DNA from 3 places in the Fusibacter sp. genome. Region 3 is predicted to be linked to each of the others. Evidence: a T-box and tRNA genes for the amino acid it is inferred to sense, from the RefSeq annotation. Region 3 holds a T-box; the other regions hold tRNA genes.
What was found. The T-box of region 3 lies ahead of argS (arginine--tRNA ligase). A T-box ahead of a tRNA ligase gene usually reads a tRNA of that ligase, here a tRNA-Arg.
Positions count from the first base shown of each region.

Region 1: it encodes a tRNA-Arg, which carries the amino acid that the T-box ahead of argS (arginine--tRNA ligase) is inferred to sense. The anticodon was not compared.
Region 2: it encodes a tRNA-Arg, which carries the amino acid that the T-box ahead of argS (arginine--tRNA ligase) is inferred to sense. The anticodon was not compared.

Region 1 is NZ_JBVBZF010000001.1:264,002-269,729, reverse strand. Features, by position in the region: gene AC220I_RS02200 (hypothetical protein) at 1-135, opposite strand, end outside; tRNA gene AC220I_RS02195 (tRNA-Met) at 141-217, opposite strand; tRNA gene AC220I_RS02190 (tRNA-Gly) at 223-296, opposite strand; gene AC220I_RS02185 (hypothetical protein) at 282-596, opposite strand; tRNA gene AC220I_RS02180 (tRNA-Ser) at 614-709, opposite strand; tRNA gene AC220I_RS02175 (tRNA-Arg) at 716-792, opposite strand; gene AC220I_RS02170 (hypothetical protein) at 799-1,515, opposite strand; gene AC220I_RS02165 (hypothetical protein) at 1,515-2,369, opposite strand; tRNA gene AC220I_RS02160 (tRNA-His) at 2,387-2,464, opposite strand; tRNA gene AC220I_RS02155 (tRNA-Ser) at 2,479-2,572, opposite strand; gene AC220I_RS02150 (DUF3579 domain-containing protein) at 2,563-2,829, opposite strand; tRNA gene AC220I_RS02145 (tRNA-Arg) at 2,840-2,913, opposite strand; gene clpS (ATP-dependent Clp protease adapter ClpS) at 2,915-3,211, opposite strand; gene AC220I_RS02135 (hypothetical protein) at 3,211-3,555, opposite strand; gene AC220I_RS02130 (DUF5658 family protein) at 3,844-4,146, opposite strand; tRNA gene AC220I_RS02125 (tRNA-Trp) at 4,167-4,240, opposite strand; gene AC220I_RS02120 (hypothetical protein) at 4,245-4,673, opposite strand; tRNA gene AC220I_RS02115 (tRNA-Ile) at 4,699-4,788, opposite strand; tRNA gene AC220I_RS02110 (tRNA-Leu) at 4,798-4,884, opposite strand; tRNA gene AC220I_RS02105 (tRNA-Phe) at 5,095-5,170, opposite strand; tRNA gene AC220I_RS02100 (tRNA-Phe) at 5,330-5,408, opposite strand; tRNA gene AC220I_RS02095 (tRNA-Gln) at 5,413-5,486, opposite strand; tRNA gene AC220I_RS02090 (tRNA-Gln) at 5,489-5,562, opposite strand; tRNA gene AC220I_RS02085 (tRNA-Gln) at 5,700-5,728, opposite strand, start outside.
Region 2 is NZ_JBVBZF010000001.1:125,046-130,773, reverse strand. Features, by position in the region: tRNA gene AC220I_RS00740 (tRNA-Lys) at 1-76, opposite strand, end outside; tRNA gene AC220I_RS00735 (tRNA-Lys) at 79-155, opposite strand; tRNA gene AC220I_RS00730 (tRNA-Ile) at 237-312, opposite strand; gene AC220I_RS00725 (hypothetical protein) at 422-592, opposite strand; tRNA gene AC220I_RS00720 (tRNA-Thr) at 614-688, opposite strand; tRNA gene AC220I_RS00715 (tRNA-Ile) at 973-1,046, opposite strand; tRNA gene AC220I_RS00710 (tRNA-Asp) at 1,052-1,127, opposite strand; gene AC220I_RS00705 (hypothetical protein) at 1,342-1,797, opposite strand; tRNA gene AC220I_RS00700 (tRNA-Arg) at 1,816-1,890, opposite strand; gene AC220I_RS00695 (hypothetical protein) at 1,898-2,185, opposite strand; gene AC220I_RS00690 (hypothetical protein) at 2,436-2,732, opposite strand; gene AC220I_RS00685 (hypothetical protein) at 2,822-3,952, opposite strand; gene AC220I_RS00680 (hypothetical protein) at 3,986-4,171, opposite strand; gene AC220I_RS00675 (hypothetical protein) at 4,171-4,728, opposite strand; gene AC220I_RS00670 (M16 family metallopeptidase) at 4,789-5,728, opposite strand, start outside.
Region 3 is NZ_JBVBZF010000026.1:13,264-18,991, forward strand. Features, by position in the region: gene AC220I_RS06665 (5-oxoprolinase subunit PxpA) at 1-177, shown strand, start outside; gene pxpB (5-oxoprolinase subunit PxpB) at 200-895, shown strand; gene AC220I_RS06675 (5-oxoprolinase subunit C family protein) at 892-1,959, shown strand; gene AC220I_RS06680 (rhomboid family intramembrane serine protease) at 1,993-2,811, opposite strand; T-box leader at 2,966-3,170, shown strand; gene argS (arginine--tRNA ligase) at 3,440-5,146, shown strand; gene AC220I_RS06690 (response regulator) at 5,521-5,728, opposite strand, start outside.

The sequences.
Region 1 (5,728 bases), on a different contig from region 3:
GATCTTTTCGAGATAATCTTCTTGGGGGTCAAGAGCATTCTTCAACATTTGTTCCTGTTCAGGAGTTAATTGTTGGTCTTGGCGTAACCCTAATTGGGTTAGGACTTTTATTGTTTCAGCGTCTTTTTTCTTCATGGAATTGGTAGCGGAAGTGGGATTTGAACCACACGATCTCCGAGTTATGAGCCCGGTGAGATAACCTCTTCTCTATTCCGCGATTGTTGGAGCGGGTAGAGGGAATTGAACCCTCACGAAAACCTTGGCAAGGTTCCAGGCTACCTTTACATCATACCCGCATTATCATCTGGCATTTCGTCAGACATGGATTGTTCACCATTTAATTCAGCATCCAAAGCCTGTTCAGCTTTACGAATTAACGCACGCATTCTATTAAGATTCGTCATAATTCGGCTACGATGCTTACGACGATCTGCAGGATCACGCAATTTATTTGCGATGCCCAAACCACGACGTGCTGCATCGGCTTGTTCAGCTAATTTAAACAAAGTATTGTAAACTTCATCACTACCAAGACCTTCATCTATTTTGTTTGAAGAGTCAACACCTGCTAATTCTAGTAAACGATTTCTATCCATAAGTTTATTTATGCAATTGGCGGAAGAAGTGGGACTCGAACCCACACACCTGCTCATCACAGGCCCTCTGCTTTCAAGGCAGTCGCCGCTAGTCCAACTCGGCTTATTCTTCCAATGTTTGGCACCCCCTGCAGGATTTGAACCCGCAACCTCTCGGTTCGAAGCCGAGTACTCTATCCAGTTGAGCTAAGAGGGTAGTAATTTATCTTATTCCTTTTTGATTTTGCATGAATCTAATACGATTATTTAATCCTTTGCGATGTTCTGCAGGATTTTCTGTATAAAATGGATCTGTAATTACCAATTGTGGCCCAGTTCCAGTTAATCGTACCATAAAATTATTCAAATGTAAATCAGTAGCATACTTACTCATTAATGGTTCTAACAATTGTAATGCACGTTTGAACTCATCGTTCGTTGATACAGCCATTAATCGTCTACGCCATCTTGGCGATGAAAATTTTGCTTTTAATCGTAAAGTTTCGTGAGAATCAGCTTCACGTGTTCCAAATAAATCTCTCATGTCAGCCAAATCTTTTTCTGATATTCCAATAGATTTCAACAATTCATCACGCATGTGAGCTACTTTTGGATGATTTAGTGGTATTAACTTTTCCATTGTTACAACCAAGTTATAGTCTTCATCCTCATATTTTGGATTACTATGATCATACAATTTAGCTGTATAAATTCTGGGAAAAAAGATATTATCTTTGTGTTGCTCTATCATCTTTACATAATCAACAAACCCATCGTGTTTAGGATTACGAACAAATGCAAACTTGACAACAGTATTCGATTTCTTTGGGTGCTGATATACTTCAGCATCAGCCCCTGTCCCCAATTCATTAGGATATAATGCTTTACGATCTAAGTGTTTTGTTCTTTTTTGAACTTGTTTTAATTCAGACAACAACATTATGCATACTCATCAACATTTTGACCTTTTGGGTCGTCAGGATCTTTATCTTTCTTATCCTTTTTGATTTTTGGATACTTTTCGGTTGGGTTAACTTGCTCTTTACGTCTACGTTCGATTGCTTTGTTAACAATCTTTAAGAACCTTATTGGATCCATTTCAACACTTTCGTGTATACCCATATCATGCATGATTTTCATTAATGCTTGTAGTTTATTGCTACCCATTCGAGAAATAGTTTTACGAATATCACCTCGCAATTCTTTTGGAATCTTTGTACGAATTAGTTCATTTACAACGTCTTCAGCACTACTATTTTGTTTTCCAAGCAAATTTTCTTGTTTAACTTTCTTAATCTTCTCAGGACGTTTTGCCATTCCCTGAGTTTTTAAGTCAGTTAGCTTGGTTATAAATCTGTCATAAGCATTTATCAAACCATCAGCAGCTGATAACAATTGCTGACGAGAATTTTTATCAGCTTGTGATGCAAGTCCACGTAAAACGTTTGGTAATTGTTCAGCAAGTGTATCTAAATGTGAACTACGTGATTCTTGATCTTCGTTGGCTGTTTGAGCATATAGTTTTAGGTTTGCAAGTTTTTTTGCTGTACTGCTTTTAAATAATTCTAAAGTACCTTGAATAGTAGATTCTTTTCTACGAACGGGATAATTAGCTGAAAACCATCTACTTTTTTGCGATCCCAAGATCATTCGAACTTTTTTCATATCACCATGACGATCATAAGCGTCTTGAGCAACACGAACTAATTGTTGAAGAAATGTAGTCAAGTTACGTGCATGACTAACAATCTTCGTAATATCCGATGGTGATTCAAAAAGGTCTTGTAATTTCATAGGATTATTTATGTGATTGGGGTGTCCAACGAGACTCGAACTCGCATCTTTCTGATTCACAGTCAGAGGCATTATTCCAATTATGCTACAGACACCATAGATATTTTTTTGGCGGAAGAGACAGGATTCGAACCTGCACGTGTATCTCTACACAACCTATTTTCGAGGTAGGCTCCGCTAGTCCAAACTCGGATTACTCTTCCATTATTAAATTGTTTTCTTTAACGAACTCACGAACAAAGTCTTCAATTTCAGGATGAAAATAACGTATAGCATCAGTTAAACACAATACTTTTTCAACTTGTCCGTCGAACTCCCACATTCCAGGAAAAATATGGTCATTCCATTTTAATCTTCCGTTTTTGAATGTTGCAAAATTACCTGCAATCATTTCAATCCATGTGCTTGGACGAAATTTTCGTCCATCAACAGTTACACCTCTAACTATCATGAATTTCATTCTTTATATTTGGCACCCCATGAAGGAATCGAACCCTCGACTACGAGCTTAGAAGACTCACGTCCTGAATCCACAGGATGGGGCATTAAATTTGTTTAATATCTGCTTTAAGTGGATGCCCATAATGCTGAGCGATATTATTTACTTGAGCAACTCTTGTTTCGGCTATTTCCTTTGTATAAGAGCCAGCTACACCTTCACCTTTGTTGTGAATGTCTAACATGATTTTATTAGCTTTCTCAATTGGATGATTAAACAGTTGAACTAAAACACTAACAACAAAATCCATTGGAGTAAAATCATCATTAATTAAAATGACATTATAGTTACTAGGTGGTTTTAATTTTTGCTTTTCGGTTTGTTTCTCTTTAACAGTTTCCATTATTCAAGCATATCTCTTAAAATTTGTGAATGGGCTTCAAATTTATTTGAAGGCTTTTCATTTTTCTCATATTCAGAAATGACTTCGTTCAAGGCATCAATTTCATTATGAGCATGAAATAATTGACTTTGCAGGTCTTCATTCATTCCCTGCAAATCTTCTACTTCACTTTCCAGCGAATCTCGTTCACTTACGATTTCTTCGTATTGTGTTTGTAAATTTTCGTATGAATTCTGTACATTGTACAATTCAGTTTTTGAATTTTCCAAATAATTTTCAATACCTTCTAGGGCAGTTTCTAGATCACCCATATCACGATCCATATCTCTATAATCAATACTCATTTGTGAAAATTCCCATCAAAACAATGTTTAACTTCATGACCTAAGTAAGCCATGTCCTCACCAATATATTCTTGAGGATTTAATGTATGAATTATACATTCTTTTGTTTTTAGATTAAACGTTGCACAACCATGATATTCAAAGAATTTGTTGGGTCTGGGAGCAACCTTTACACATGCTTTTTCAAGTTCAAACAAATCTTTATGACGAACCCATTTAATATGGGTTTCATTATTAATAGGAGTTGGATCTACTAAAGGTGTCGAACAACTAACCAATAATATCAAACTAAGATATAAGATGCGCAATTTGTATCCCTACGATAAACATATATGGTATGCATAATAGGGGTAAAATCAATTCCCTATTACACCATTTGTATCTACCATCTCCATAATGATAGACGTACCATGTGAAACCAATTGCAACAAATAATTTTACTAATAGAAAAGCAAAAGGGTCATTATTAATGAATAACCCCATAATTGGATTTAGTTCATAACCCATTCCTGCTTGGATAATCATAATGGTCATTAAACCATCAGTTATCCCTAAGATAATGAGTAGTATAGCAAAAAATGCAGCAACCATTATCTTATTTACTGAAATATTGGCAGACCGTAAAGGAATCGAACCTCTGCCAAGTAGTTTGGAGCTACTCATGCTATCATTACACCAACGGTCCATAATTAGGGAACTCTATTCCAATCTAATCCTTTTGGAAAAGATTGTTGATCCTGTTGTTTTTTCTTCTCTTCTTCTAAACGTTGCTTTTCTTTTTCAGCCATCGTTGGATGAAATTGCCCAACAAAACAGTGATATAATTCATGACCAAGATATGTCATTAATACACCTTCTTCTTGTTTGGGGTCAGGTTCGACAGCATGTATCGTACAAGTGTGACGAACTAAATCAAATGTTGCACAACCATGAATTGTCCAAGTTTTAAGCAACTCAGGATCTTCATCTGAACCACAGTAATTGTGCACAGATTGCAAATTTTGATGCACAACCCAGTGAACTCTGACAGACATTTTATTCGGTCGAATTTCTTCAAAGGCATCAATTACAACAATTAACCCTATCGATAAAATCATAATAATAACATTTTTAATCATAAATGCATTATCTACTAAAATTCAGTACTTGGGAAGAGAATCGAACTCTTGCTAACCACCTATCTAGTGTTCAGGGTTATAAGCCCCGTCGTGCTTCCAGTTACACCACCCAAGCATTTTATTTTGGTAGCGACGGAGGGGTTCGAACCCTCAATCCCGAAGGCACTAGTTTCTAAGACTAGCGTGTATACCAAAGTTCCACCACGTCGCCATTGTTTGTACTAATCCGATAGCCAGGATTCTGTCGAGGTGTATCATTCATCTAAGCCACAACCCGACCTCATAGAATGGAACTTATCTCGGTCTGTTTGTGTTGCACACTCCCTTTCGGTATCAGTAGTAAAACGGTTTTAACCTCCTACAGGTTCCGAGTGTGTCCTGAGCTTCCTCTATCTTTCGATAGCGATACACTAGATTAGTTTGGTAGATCAGGTCCGAATTGAACGGACATCTCTCGGGCTTCAACCGAGCGCTAAGACCACATCAGCTACTGATCCATTAATAACGTTGGACCGTCATATACCAGTAGTAGATGATATATGTTGGCCCACTGTCGACAGCTACTACCCTGTCTAAGCTATGTAACGAGATTCGAACTCGTGCTTTCGACTTCCACGCCGACGTGCTATCCGCTACACCATACACAACATTCTATTTGGTGGATCTGGAGGGACTCGAACCCACGACACCAAGCTCTTCAGGCAAGTGCTCTACCAAAAACTGAGCTACAGATCCATATTGGAAGGCCCACCTGGAATCGAACCAGGGGTTCAACGTTCAAAGCGTTGTGTGTTACCATTACACCATAGGCCTATTGGCAGGTCTGGAAGGAGTCGAACCTTCGCTTCTTGGTTCAGAGCCAAGTGTTATTCCGTTAAACTACAGACCTATTTAAAACTACTTACATAATCAAAACTCAGCTATTCTTATTCTGATCTTAGTCAACTAGTATAACCACCAAGCGACAATCAGTTTAGTTTAATGGTCATGACTCCATTAAGTACAAACATCTTGCATGTAAGTAATTGGATAAGGGGGTGGGCTTCGAACCCACA
Region 2 (5,728 bases), on a different contig from region 3:
ACCCCCTGAAGGATTCGAACCCTCACCTCATCGGTTAAAAGCCGAGTGTGCTAAAACCATTAAACACCAAGGAGGCATTGGTGGAAGCGGTGGGAATCGAACCCACATTTTTCGGTTTAAAAGACCGCTACAAAGCCAATTTTTGTTACACTTCCATTGGCACTCATGGTAGGACTCGAACCTACTTTATCCAACCTTAGCCCTGCGCGCGTTAAAACAAGGCTGTACATGAGTATTGGTGGTGCTAGAGAGATTCGAACTCACTGTCAATTGCTTATGAGGCAATCTGCTCGCCAATTTGCATTTAGCACCAAAATTAGTAGGATCACTACATCCTACTAAGTCCATAGTCTCTTTATCGATACTCAAAAAGTTAGTCGCTTTTCTATTGTATCTCAGATGGAATTGGACAATACCAAAACTATAATCGAGTTATTTCACCTCTCTGAGCTCGACTATTCCATTTCATTTTTACTAGACCTCTTTGTTCTAGTCCTTTTGCAGCACGATATTCATTGTCACCTACAATTTGTAATACTCTTTGTCCTGAGAAGTTTAACTTCGTCAGTAATTTTTGTTCATGCTGATTCATTACATACCTCCTCAACATAATTGGAGCCTCAGGACAGAATCGAACTGTCTTCCTCGCATTACAAGTGCGAACATCATCCCTAAATGCTTCAGAGGCAAATTGGAGCTCCTACTCAGAATCGAACTGAGATTTCAACTATACCACAGTTGTGTAATAACCATTATACTATAAGAGCATAATTCTTTAAGGTTTCCTTTACGCATGTCTATGATCGCTTAGTCTAGGAATTACATCATAGCGTTACCTTAGAGCCTTGTGTCGGATTCGAACCAACTTTAACCTCTTTACGAAAGAGGGCATCACCAGCAATGTTTACAAGGCATATTTGTTACATCTCCGAGTCCAACGGTGCGTCTAGGGGCTGCCCCTTATAACAAATTTGGTGGCTCCAGAAAGAATCGAACTTTCGTATCCCGGTTATCGGCCGAGTGTTCTACCATTGAACTATAGAGCCATATTTGGCGGAACTAACGAGAGTTGAACTCGCATCTTCTTCATTGACAGTGAAGTGCTTTACCAATTAAGCTATAGCTCCAGAAACGAAAAAACCCAGTTTTGAAACTGGGTTTTTAAATCTTATCTTAATGTCTTCAGATCAAAACCCAGCCTGCAATCCTTTATCGGTCGCATTCGCCATATTATTAATATTTGTTTTGATTGTAGTCATTTTAAATAATCTCTCAAAAAGTTTCATAAGTTGAGTTAATCTTCTAACTATTTATATTAAAAGTCAACAGTTTTATAACTTGTTATTTTCGAAGGAGTTTTTTGACTTCTTCGATATCAACATCCAAATTATATCGTTCAGTAATGAATTTTGCAAATAGATCTACTCGATCTTTATCGCAATAATGTAATTGTACTCTATATGCCATCACTTCAGCAAATAGTTTATACTTTGGAATTAATGTGTACATTGCACCATGCAAACAAGCACCAATAATTAATCCATATCCAAACACAGTATCATCAAACATTTCAGGATTGAAAAAATGTAATCCTAAGCTAATTAACATACTAATTAGTAACCAGAAGTACCACTGCAAAACATGCGTCATTTCATGCTTTAACAATCCTACATCAAAACGATACTTTGGAAGTATTTTAATGAAACACATAAAAGCAACACCAGCAAATTTGTTAGGTACCTTTTCTGTGTATTTGATAATAGTAGGAAAAATTTTCTTGATGAATTCCATTTTCATAATCAACTCCTTGTAAAATGGTACCCCTGGAAGGATTCGGACCTTCATCTCCACCTTAGGAGGGTGGCGTTTTATCCACTAAACTACAAGGGTAATATATTTATTCTAAATGAACGTCAGAACACTGTTCTGCTTCTTCAACAAGCTGTTCAAAATTCACTTCAGCAATAAAATCCATCATTTCTTCATTTGGATCACTGTCTATTTGACCTATACTACTAGATCTCAACGTAATTTGCAACGAAGGAAATTTTGGTTTTGCTTGTACATTCAACTGTGCAATTGATTCACTATCACATTCTGGTTTTAGTGATATAGGTTTGAATGCAATGTAATTAACAAACAATAAAGCATGAAGGAGGCAACTAAGTATTAATGCTAATTTCATGGTAATGTGTCATCGTGATAATTGTGACTACTACCACCGCCCAGTACAAGGATAAGAACAACAAAAGCAAGTATACCAAAGAAAATAAGTTTAAACATGATTAAAAAACGATTTGGGAATCAAATAGGTAATTAAATTATTATCACTTACCACTATCGTTATAATGGTGAGTAAGATAATAACACCAACAATCCCAATAATTCCAGCAAACTCAAATTGCTGAGAGGAGGATAAGCTTTTCATGAATTGGTTAAATTTCTTCATCATTATTCCTCTCTTGTTCTTCAAGAATGAATACTTCTTCATGCAACATTGATACTTTATGAACAAGTTTTATAGCACGACTATGTCCCATATCTAAAACCGACAAATACTGAACGAGATCACCAACAACATGATAATCACCATTTTTCTCAAAAGTATTTTCAGCATGATCAAGAGCATTTACAGCATCTTCTAATCTATGACGAATAAATTCAAAATATTCGTTTATACCATCTTTAACACTACGATCAAGTAGTTCTTTTGCTGTTTCCAGATCGTGCATACCACCCTCCTATATAAATTGGTGGATGGTGTATATTGCAATCGCTCCTACGATTAACATAAATATACACCCTGATTTAAAATCATCACTCATTTTTCTGCTACCCTATTTACGACTGTTTGTTTGATTCCATTGAATTCTTCATGTTTCTTAACAGTCATTTTAACTGAGTAAGTTTGTCCTTCTGCAAATTCTGTTGCAGTATTAGCAAACCAAACCAAGATGTTATCCTTATCATCAACAAATCTATGTACTTCTATACGACCGTAATATCCTTGTGTAATCGTCTTTTTAAGAAGAGTTACAGTTCCTTCAATACGATCCTTTGGATTACCCAAATAAACAGAATTCAAACCAACTTTTGGTTTGCGTTTTTCCATTGCTTTTCTGTAGGTACGAACCATTGAAGTTGCAAAACCTGAAGTTTTGTGTGTTACATATCCAACATTAACAATATTTTGAATATTAATCAAGTAATCGTTATTGGGTTTATCTAAACCTTTAACCCAAGCAATTATTTCATCAGCTTCATCATATTCTTCACGAGTAAGGTCAGGAATGGAATTATTCTGGTGCATCACAATGTCAAGTATATAGGCAGAAGTAGGAGTAAGGTTTTCTTCAAAAGCAAGACCTTTACTGACATACTCATGATCCTTTAAGTAACGAATTGTATGACCAAGAAAATCTTCAATTAAGAAGTGGGGTGCTGTTCTTCCATATGCTCCAATAACACTATACTGTTTTGCAGTATTAAAAAATGTTTGGAGCATTGTATAGAAATTTGCTAAGAGATTAGGATTTTTGTGACCAGTAAAGTCCTGTAGACAAGTTTTACCAACTTGTTTATAAGTTCCATCATTGTGACGAACAACGAATGTGTTGTTTCGTTTTCTATAACGATGACAGTGATCACAATTAGCTGGATCAGCATGATTGTATTCAGAAGGAATATTCTCACCAGGAATTGTACGTAGAAGTGCAACTCCACCTTTATCGTGAGTTATTTGACCTGCTAAATGCCAACCATTTAATACAGGAGCTTGACCTGTAATATCAACTTCATGAAAAAGAACATTAAATGTTCCTTCCTGTTGAACATACGAACGAACCACCTTTAAATTAACAGGTGCACATCCTAACTTTTCAGCTTTTTTGTTCAACTTGGAAATACTTTTTTCAAGTGCTTCCATATTTTCATCAGGTATTTGAAAAATCATTGTTAAACTCCTCAGTTGTTGAGGGTTATAATACTACTTGAACTCGTTTGGGTCAACTTTTTTCTTCGAATTTCCAGCCAAATAGGATAGCATTGCATTTACTAAACCTAAAGCAATGAACCCACATCCGATAAATCCCCATCCATGGATAGCAGTATATGTATTTCCAATACAAATTCCTAATATAAGCAATCCCAAAAAACTAGTTTCAATTTTCATTATAATTTCCACCTTAAGTCATGTAAACGTTTCAATTTAGAAGTTTTGTTTTGCATCATTGGATAAATCCATTCATGTTCACGGATTAATTCAATTGCTTTCTCTTCAGATTTATCTGCTAAGGATACTGAATAGAATTTAATACTAGTTTTTGGAGCACCATCCAATAAAGCTGATAATTTAATACCATCAATGTGATGGTTTACATAAACATGGCTTTGTCCAAAACCTGGAGCATTTGCTTCGTATTTGTGATAGGTAAAAATGAAACCTTCTTCATCTACACCTTCAACAACATATACCCATACAAGACGTGGTCGTCCTTGTGCAGTTTTACCTTGTTGAATTTGATGACCATGAAAGTACTTCCATTGAATACCATGAGTTTCTGTTAGTTTATGGAGTTTCTTTAGTTGTACAGGTTTGATACAGTCATCAGCTTCTTTGGAACCAAAGACGTGTGAATCAGTTACTTTTAAGGTTGCTCCTTTGTAGGAGTTCCCTTTGCGATTAATGTTTTTAATAACATATTCAGTAATTTCAAGCGGGTGCGTCATAGTGTTCTCCAATAAATTTTAAATATTATACCCTATTAGAAAACACCATGACAACATTTTTTAGTAATTGGTTACAATTCCATAATCCTTATTATTCACAGCATTACGAAATCGCTCCACATATTCTTTTACAGAATCATAATTTCCATATAATTGATCCAATTTATTGTACCCATCTATGACATTATTTCCAAATTCAACTTCAGCTTTTCCAATTAATTCAGGATTCCATAGAGCTGACCAATGTAAGGATTTGAAGTTTTCTTGGTTGACAAATCTCATTGTACGTTTTAGTTCCAATGTATCTTGTAGTTTTTCAAAAGCATCAGGAGTTAATGCATCTGAACTTATGTTTATAGAATCAACAAAAAGTTCCATCATTTGTTGTTGTGTACCATCAGAAACATCACAACCAAAAATCGTATAAGGAGAATAGGAAATATTTGAATCGGACATATGAATACCATACGTTAATCCATGCTTTTCACGAATGATATCAGTTAAGGATGTATCAGGAGCTAAACTTGACAACCAAGCATTACCTATTCTTGCTGAAGTTGTATTATGTAATTTAACTTTTTCATCATAAATCGTATCAACACAAATAGCTGTCATTGCTTGTTCAGATTCATTTGGTAAAACAAACTTACCAACTTGTGGATCACCTAAAAGTTCATCGTGCATTTGGGCTTCTAGTTGATAACTATGCTCGTTACCAAATGAAAAACGAGCTAATTGAATATTGATCTTATTCAAGATCTGTTCTAGATCTAATACTTCAGGATCATAAGTAATGTTGAATACATGTGTACCAGCATTTAAGAAAATATCTTTTACAAGAACAACATCTTCATGTGTAAACTTTGCAATGGTGTCAGGAACACCAATCACATTATCCTCATTATCATACCCACACAAAGCACCTGTAGAATTAAACCAAAACATTGTCTGGTCATCATCGGCATAACGTTTTGCTTCATTAAAAACAACTTGGTTTTCA
Region 3 (5,728 bases):
ATTGAGGAAGTTGATGAAATGGTTGAACGCATCATTGAGTGGACTAGAACCGGAAAAATTAAAGCGATTACAGGTGAAACGATTGAGATTAGAGGCAAAACACTCTGCGTTCATGGTGATCAACCTAATGGTGCTTTAATTGCTAAAAAATTATATGATGCATTAAGGTATATTTAAGCCAAGATAGATTGAGGGTAAAATGGAATATAAGATAAAAAATATTGGAGATCAAGCGATCTCCATTTACTTTGAAAATAAAATAGATATTAGTATTAATCAAAGTGTTCACTATATAATGGATCACCTGAAGGCGATGTCTTTAGTAGGTATCAAAGGGTATGTGCCTGCATATCAAAGTTTGATGATTTATTATGATCCTTATATTTTAAAGGAAATAATTCTAAAAGATATTTTAACTAATCTTGCTGATAATCTAGGACCTCTGACGACTGACAATAAGCTGGGATACAGGATTCCCGTCTTATATGAAGGGTCAGAATTAGCCTATGTGGCTGATTATCATGGCATGCCAATAAATGAGGTTATAGAGCGACACACAAAACCAAATTATTATATTTATTTCCTTGGATTTGCACCTGGATTTCCTTATCTTGGCGGTCTTGATCCCAAAATTGCAACACCAAGACTTGAACAACCCAAAATAAAAATTGAAGAAGGATCGGTTGGTATTGCCGACCATCAAACCGGTATTTATACAATTAGTTGTCCAGGAGGCTGGCAAGTAATTGGTAAGACACCCTTAAAACTCTTTAGAGAAAATTCTTGTGCCTTAGAAGCAGGTAAATACATTCAGTTTTATGCCATAGATCAAAAAACATATGACATGTTAAAAGATAATGATGATGGTGCGATTAGACTGGAGGTGTTAAAGTGATTCAAACACAACTTGAAATAATCAAGCCAGGTATTTTAATGACCATTCAAGATCAAGGTAGATATGAGGGCTTGCATCTGGGAATTCCACAAAGTGGTTGTATGGACACATATGCGGGTATTATGGCCAATAGACTTGTTGGTAATTCAAGAAATACACCTCTTATTGAAATGACTTTTGGAAATTTTGAAATTAGGTTTAATCATAAGGCCTTGATTGCGGTAACTGGTGCTCTAGGTGAACTTTTTATTAACAATACTCAAATCAACCTCTGGGAAAGTTATTTGCTTAATCCAGGGGACGTAATAAAAATGCATGACTGTCAGTTTGGTTGTCGAAATTATCTTGCTGTTCAAGGCGAGTGGATGATTGGTGAACCTCAATATGGCTCATACGCCACTTACATTAGAGGGGGTATTGGAGGCTTAAACGGAAAGACCATATCTAAAGGCCAGCAAATTTCCATTAGAGGCCAGGTCAATCCTGTTAAGCGAAAAGTTAAAGCTAATAATTCAGTCTACTTTAAAATGCTTCGTCAATCTCACAAAGAGGTTAGGGTAAGTTTAGGGCCACAAGAAGATTCGTTTTCTACACTTGGTATTAAGCATTTTTTTAGTGAAGGTTACCAAGTGCTCCCTCAAAGTGATCGGATGGGGATAAGACTTAGTGGAAAGCAAATTGGACATGTGAAACCAGCAGACATTATTTCAGATGGGATTGCATTCGGTGCCATTCAAGTGCCTTCAAGTGGACAACCCATTATTATGATGGCAGATCGCCAAACCACAGGAGGGTACACAAAAATTGGGACGGTTCTCAGTGATGACCTTCCCATTATTGCACAAGCCGTGGCAGGTGATGTTCTCCATTTTAGAAACGACTTTAAGACGCATGCGTTAACGAATGATATAGCCAATGATACAATAAATGATACAGCGAAAGCATTTAGTGGTTGTGATGACAATGAAACGGGTTGTAGTATTTTAGAAACACGCTATTATGATATTAATGTAAATAAAAAAAACTTCCACATCATGGTGGAAGTTCTTGAAGACTCGTTATGATTTTAAATGGTATTTAAGCACGCCAGGTCTTCCTTATTGGGAGATCAGGTTTTTAATTTGTTGCAATTGTACTTCATCGGGAAACTTCTCAAGACCTTGATTGATCACTTTTAGAGCTTTTTCAGGTTTCTCTTGATAGTAATAATAGCTCGCCGATGTAGCATAAAAATCAGAAGTAGATCGCATTGTGACGACACCTGTAATGGTTGGTACAAGGAAGAGCAAAACGGTTACAAATTGTATCAAAATGCGTTTTGGTGTGAAGGCCTTTTCATGATAAATGCCAACACCAAAAGCAGCGACAAAACCACCAATTAAACCAGCAATATGGCCAACGACGTCAATATTTGGTCTTACAAAGCTAATGACTAAGTTGATTCCGATTAATATGAGAAAATCGGTGCCGAAAATTCGCTTATAGGCATGAGGGTTTACAAAATAGAGGTAAAGATTCGCACCAAAGAGTCCAAAAATCGCACCCGATGCACCAACACTTGTGTTGGGTACCAGTAGGAAGCTAAAGGCCGAACCGATTAAGCCTGAAATAAAATAAATGAAAAGATACTTTTTGGGGCCATAAAAGCGTTCGATATCCCTACCTAAAATATAGAGCGCCATCATGTTAAAAATAAGGTGCATTATATCAGCATGTAAGAATATAGCACCCAATAAGCGCCAAAATTGTCCCATTGCAATCAGAATGTTTATTTTTGCACCTAGAATTAAAAAGGCACTACCACCTGCAAAATTGATGATTGTTGATAATATAAACATGATCACATTGATTCCGATTAGAATTTCTGTGAGTGTCGCTGATTTCACTTTTCGTATATAATAATTGATGTTAGCCATTTAAACGCTCCTATTAAAATTTGATTATAATAATATTATAAACATTGAATTGTTAAATTGAAACCACTTAATTGTAAACAATAAAAGAATCTTCAAAATGATTGCTTTTAAAATGAATTTATGATAAAATACCATGTAATTAACTGAATAATTAAAGAGTTCTTTGATTGGGAGAGTAAGTTATAAAAGTCTTTTAGCGAGCCGATGTTGATGGAAGATTGGTAGATGATTATGATTGAAGCGCACCCATGAGATTTTAGCTGAATTGAGTAGGCTGAACGGTTGTCCCGTTATAGACATGGAGTGAGAACACTAATGTGTTCTAAGTAGAGTGGTACCGCGGATTTTTCGTCTCTTACATTTATGTAAGAGGCGTTTTTTATTATAAATCATTAGTTTTCATCCAGCTTTGAGCAAGAATGTTCAACTTGCGAAATGCGGTTAGATGAGAACGTTAACGCCAAAACAAGGTTATGGTGTTAAATGATTATATGATCATTAGTTTTCATCCAGCTTTGAGCAAGAGGTTTAGGACTCAAGCGATGTCAGTGAAAACTGTTTTGAGTCATCGAAAGATGACGACATGCTATCGTATTTAAAATATTTATTATAAATAATGGAGGATTGTATGGATTATAAAGTATCTATTGCAACATTACTAAGTAAGCATATTGAAGGCTTAAGTTATGATGAAATTCTGAACTTGATGGAACATCCCAAAAATAAGGACATGGGGGATTTCGCATTTCCATGCTTTAAATTGGCTAAAGCTTATAGAAAAGCGCCTGTACAAATTGCAGATGAACTTAAAGGTCAATTAGAGTCAAATGAACTGTTTGAATCGGTTTCATCAGTTGCAGGATTTTTGAATTTTACCATCAATCAGGAGCATTTTGTTAAAACGATTTTATCAGAGGTTCTAACATTGGGTTCAGAGTATGGCAAATCAAAAATTGGACAAGGTCAAAAGGTAATCGTTGAGTATTCGTCAGTTAATATTGCAAAGCCTTTCCACATGGGTCACATCAGAAGTACCATGATTGGAGAATCCTTAAATAGAATTTATAAATTCTTGGGTTATGATACTGTTGCAATTAATCATTTGGGTGATTATGGAACTCAATTTGGTAAATTGATTGTAGCTTACAAACTTTGGGGCAGCAAGGAAGTCATCGAGGCTGATCCAATCAACGAACTCTTAAAGATATATGTAAGATTCCACGATGAAGCGGAATCTAAACCAGAGTTAAATGATGAAGCTAGAGCATGGTTTACAAAGCTTGAAAATGGCGATCCAGAAGCGGTGGAATTATGGACATTGTTTAAAGATATGTCACTAATTGTATTCAATAGAGTTTATGGTCTATTAGGTGTTACCTTTGATTCATATGCAGGAGAGAGTTTTTATTCAGATAAAATGCCAGCTATCTTATCTGAACTCAGAGAGAAAAATATTGTTGAAAAATCAGATGGTGCAGAAATTGTTAACCTTGAACCATATGGTATGCCACCAGCCTTGATTACTAAAAAAGACGGTTCGTCATTATATATGACACGTGACCTTGCAGCAGCAAAATATAGAAAAGATCACTACAATTTTGACAAGAATATCTATGTGGTTGGTAGTGCTCAAAAGCTTCATTTCCAGCAATGGTTCAAAATTATTGAGCTCATGGGCTATGCGTGGAGTAAAGATTGTATTCATGTAGAGTTTGGAATGGTTTCCCTTGAAGATGGCTCTTTATCGACAAGAAAAGGGCAAGTTGTTTTCCTTGAAGATGTGCTTCAAAAGGCGATTGAACAGACTCAAGCAATTATCAACGAAAAAAATCCTGACTTAGCAAATAAGGAAGAAATTGCAAAACAAGTTGGTGTTGGTGCTGTTGTCTTCCAAGAGCTTTATACAAGTAGAACTAAGGATTATTCATTCTCATTAGATAGAACCTTATCTTTTGAAGGGGAAACAGGACCGTACGTTCAGTATACACATGCAAGAGCGTGTAGTGTTCTTCGAAAAGCAGGCGACACAGAAATTCCAACAGTTGATCAAATTGATTTCTCTAAATTAGATGATGAAGCGTCTAAGGAAGTTGTTCGTCTTTTAAGTAAATATAATGAGAGTGTTGTCTTGGCTCATAAGAACTATGAACCTCACACTGTTGCGAGATATGTTGTTGAGCTTGCTCAGAATTTTAACAGATTTTACCATGACAATGCAATTTTAGTTGATGACGAAGCTCTTAAAATTGCGAGATTGTCATTGGTTAAAGCCGTTAAAATCGTTATCGAAAGTGCCCTTAAACTCGTATGTTTAGAAGCGCCTGATCAAATGTAGTTTATCCTCATCAACATTTGTGACATCTAACGATGTCTCAAAGCAATTTTCGCTGACGCTGTTTGAGGTTAAACATTACTCGTCACAGCTTTTGGCTCAAATTTTGTTGTCTTGCAACATTTGTGACATCTGACGATGTCTCAAAGCAATTTTCGCTGACGCTGTTTGAGGTTAAATATTCCTCATCACAGCTTTTGGCTCAAATTTTGTTGTCTTGCAACATTTGTGACATCTGATGATGTCTCAAAGCAATTTTCGCTGACGCTGTTTGAGGTTAAACATTCCTCATCACAGCTTTTGGCTCAAATTTTGTTGTATATAATAAAAAAAGCGTGTTGTTTTAGAAAATATTTTTCTAACAACGCGCTTTATTTTTAATTGTTTGATTCCATCATGTCTTCAATTCGATCCAAGACATTATTTAATGTATCAATGTTTAAATTTTCTTTTAGGATAAAATCATAAAAATCCAATCCTTTTAATCGCTTATTTAAATTTTCCACCTCTGAAGATGTAAGTATAACAATCGGAATTGTGCAGAATTTAGAACTTTTAAGTTCTTTTATTAACTCTTCGCCTGAC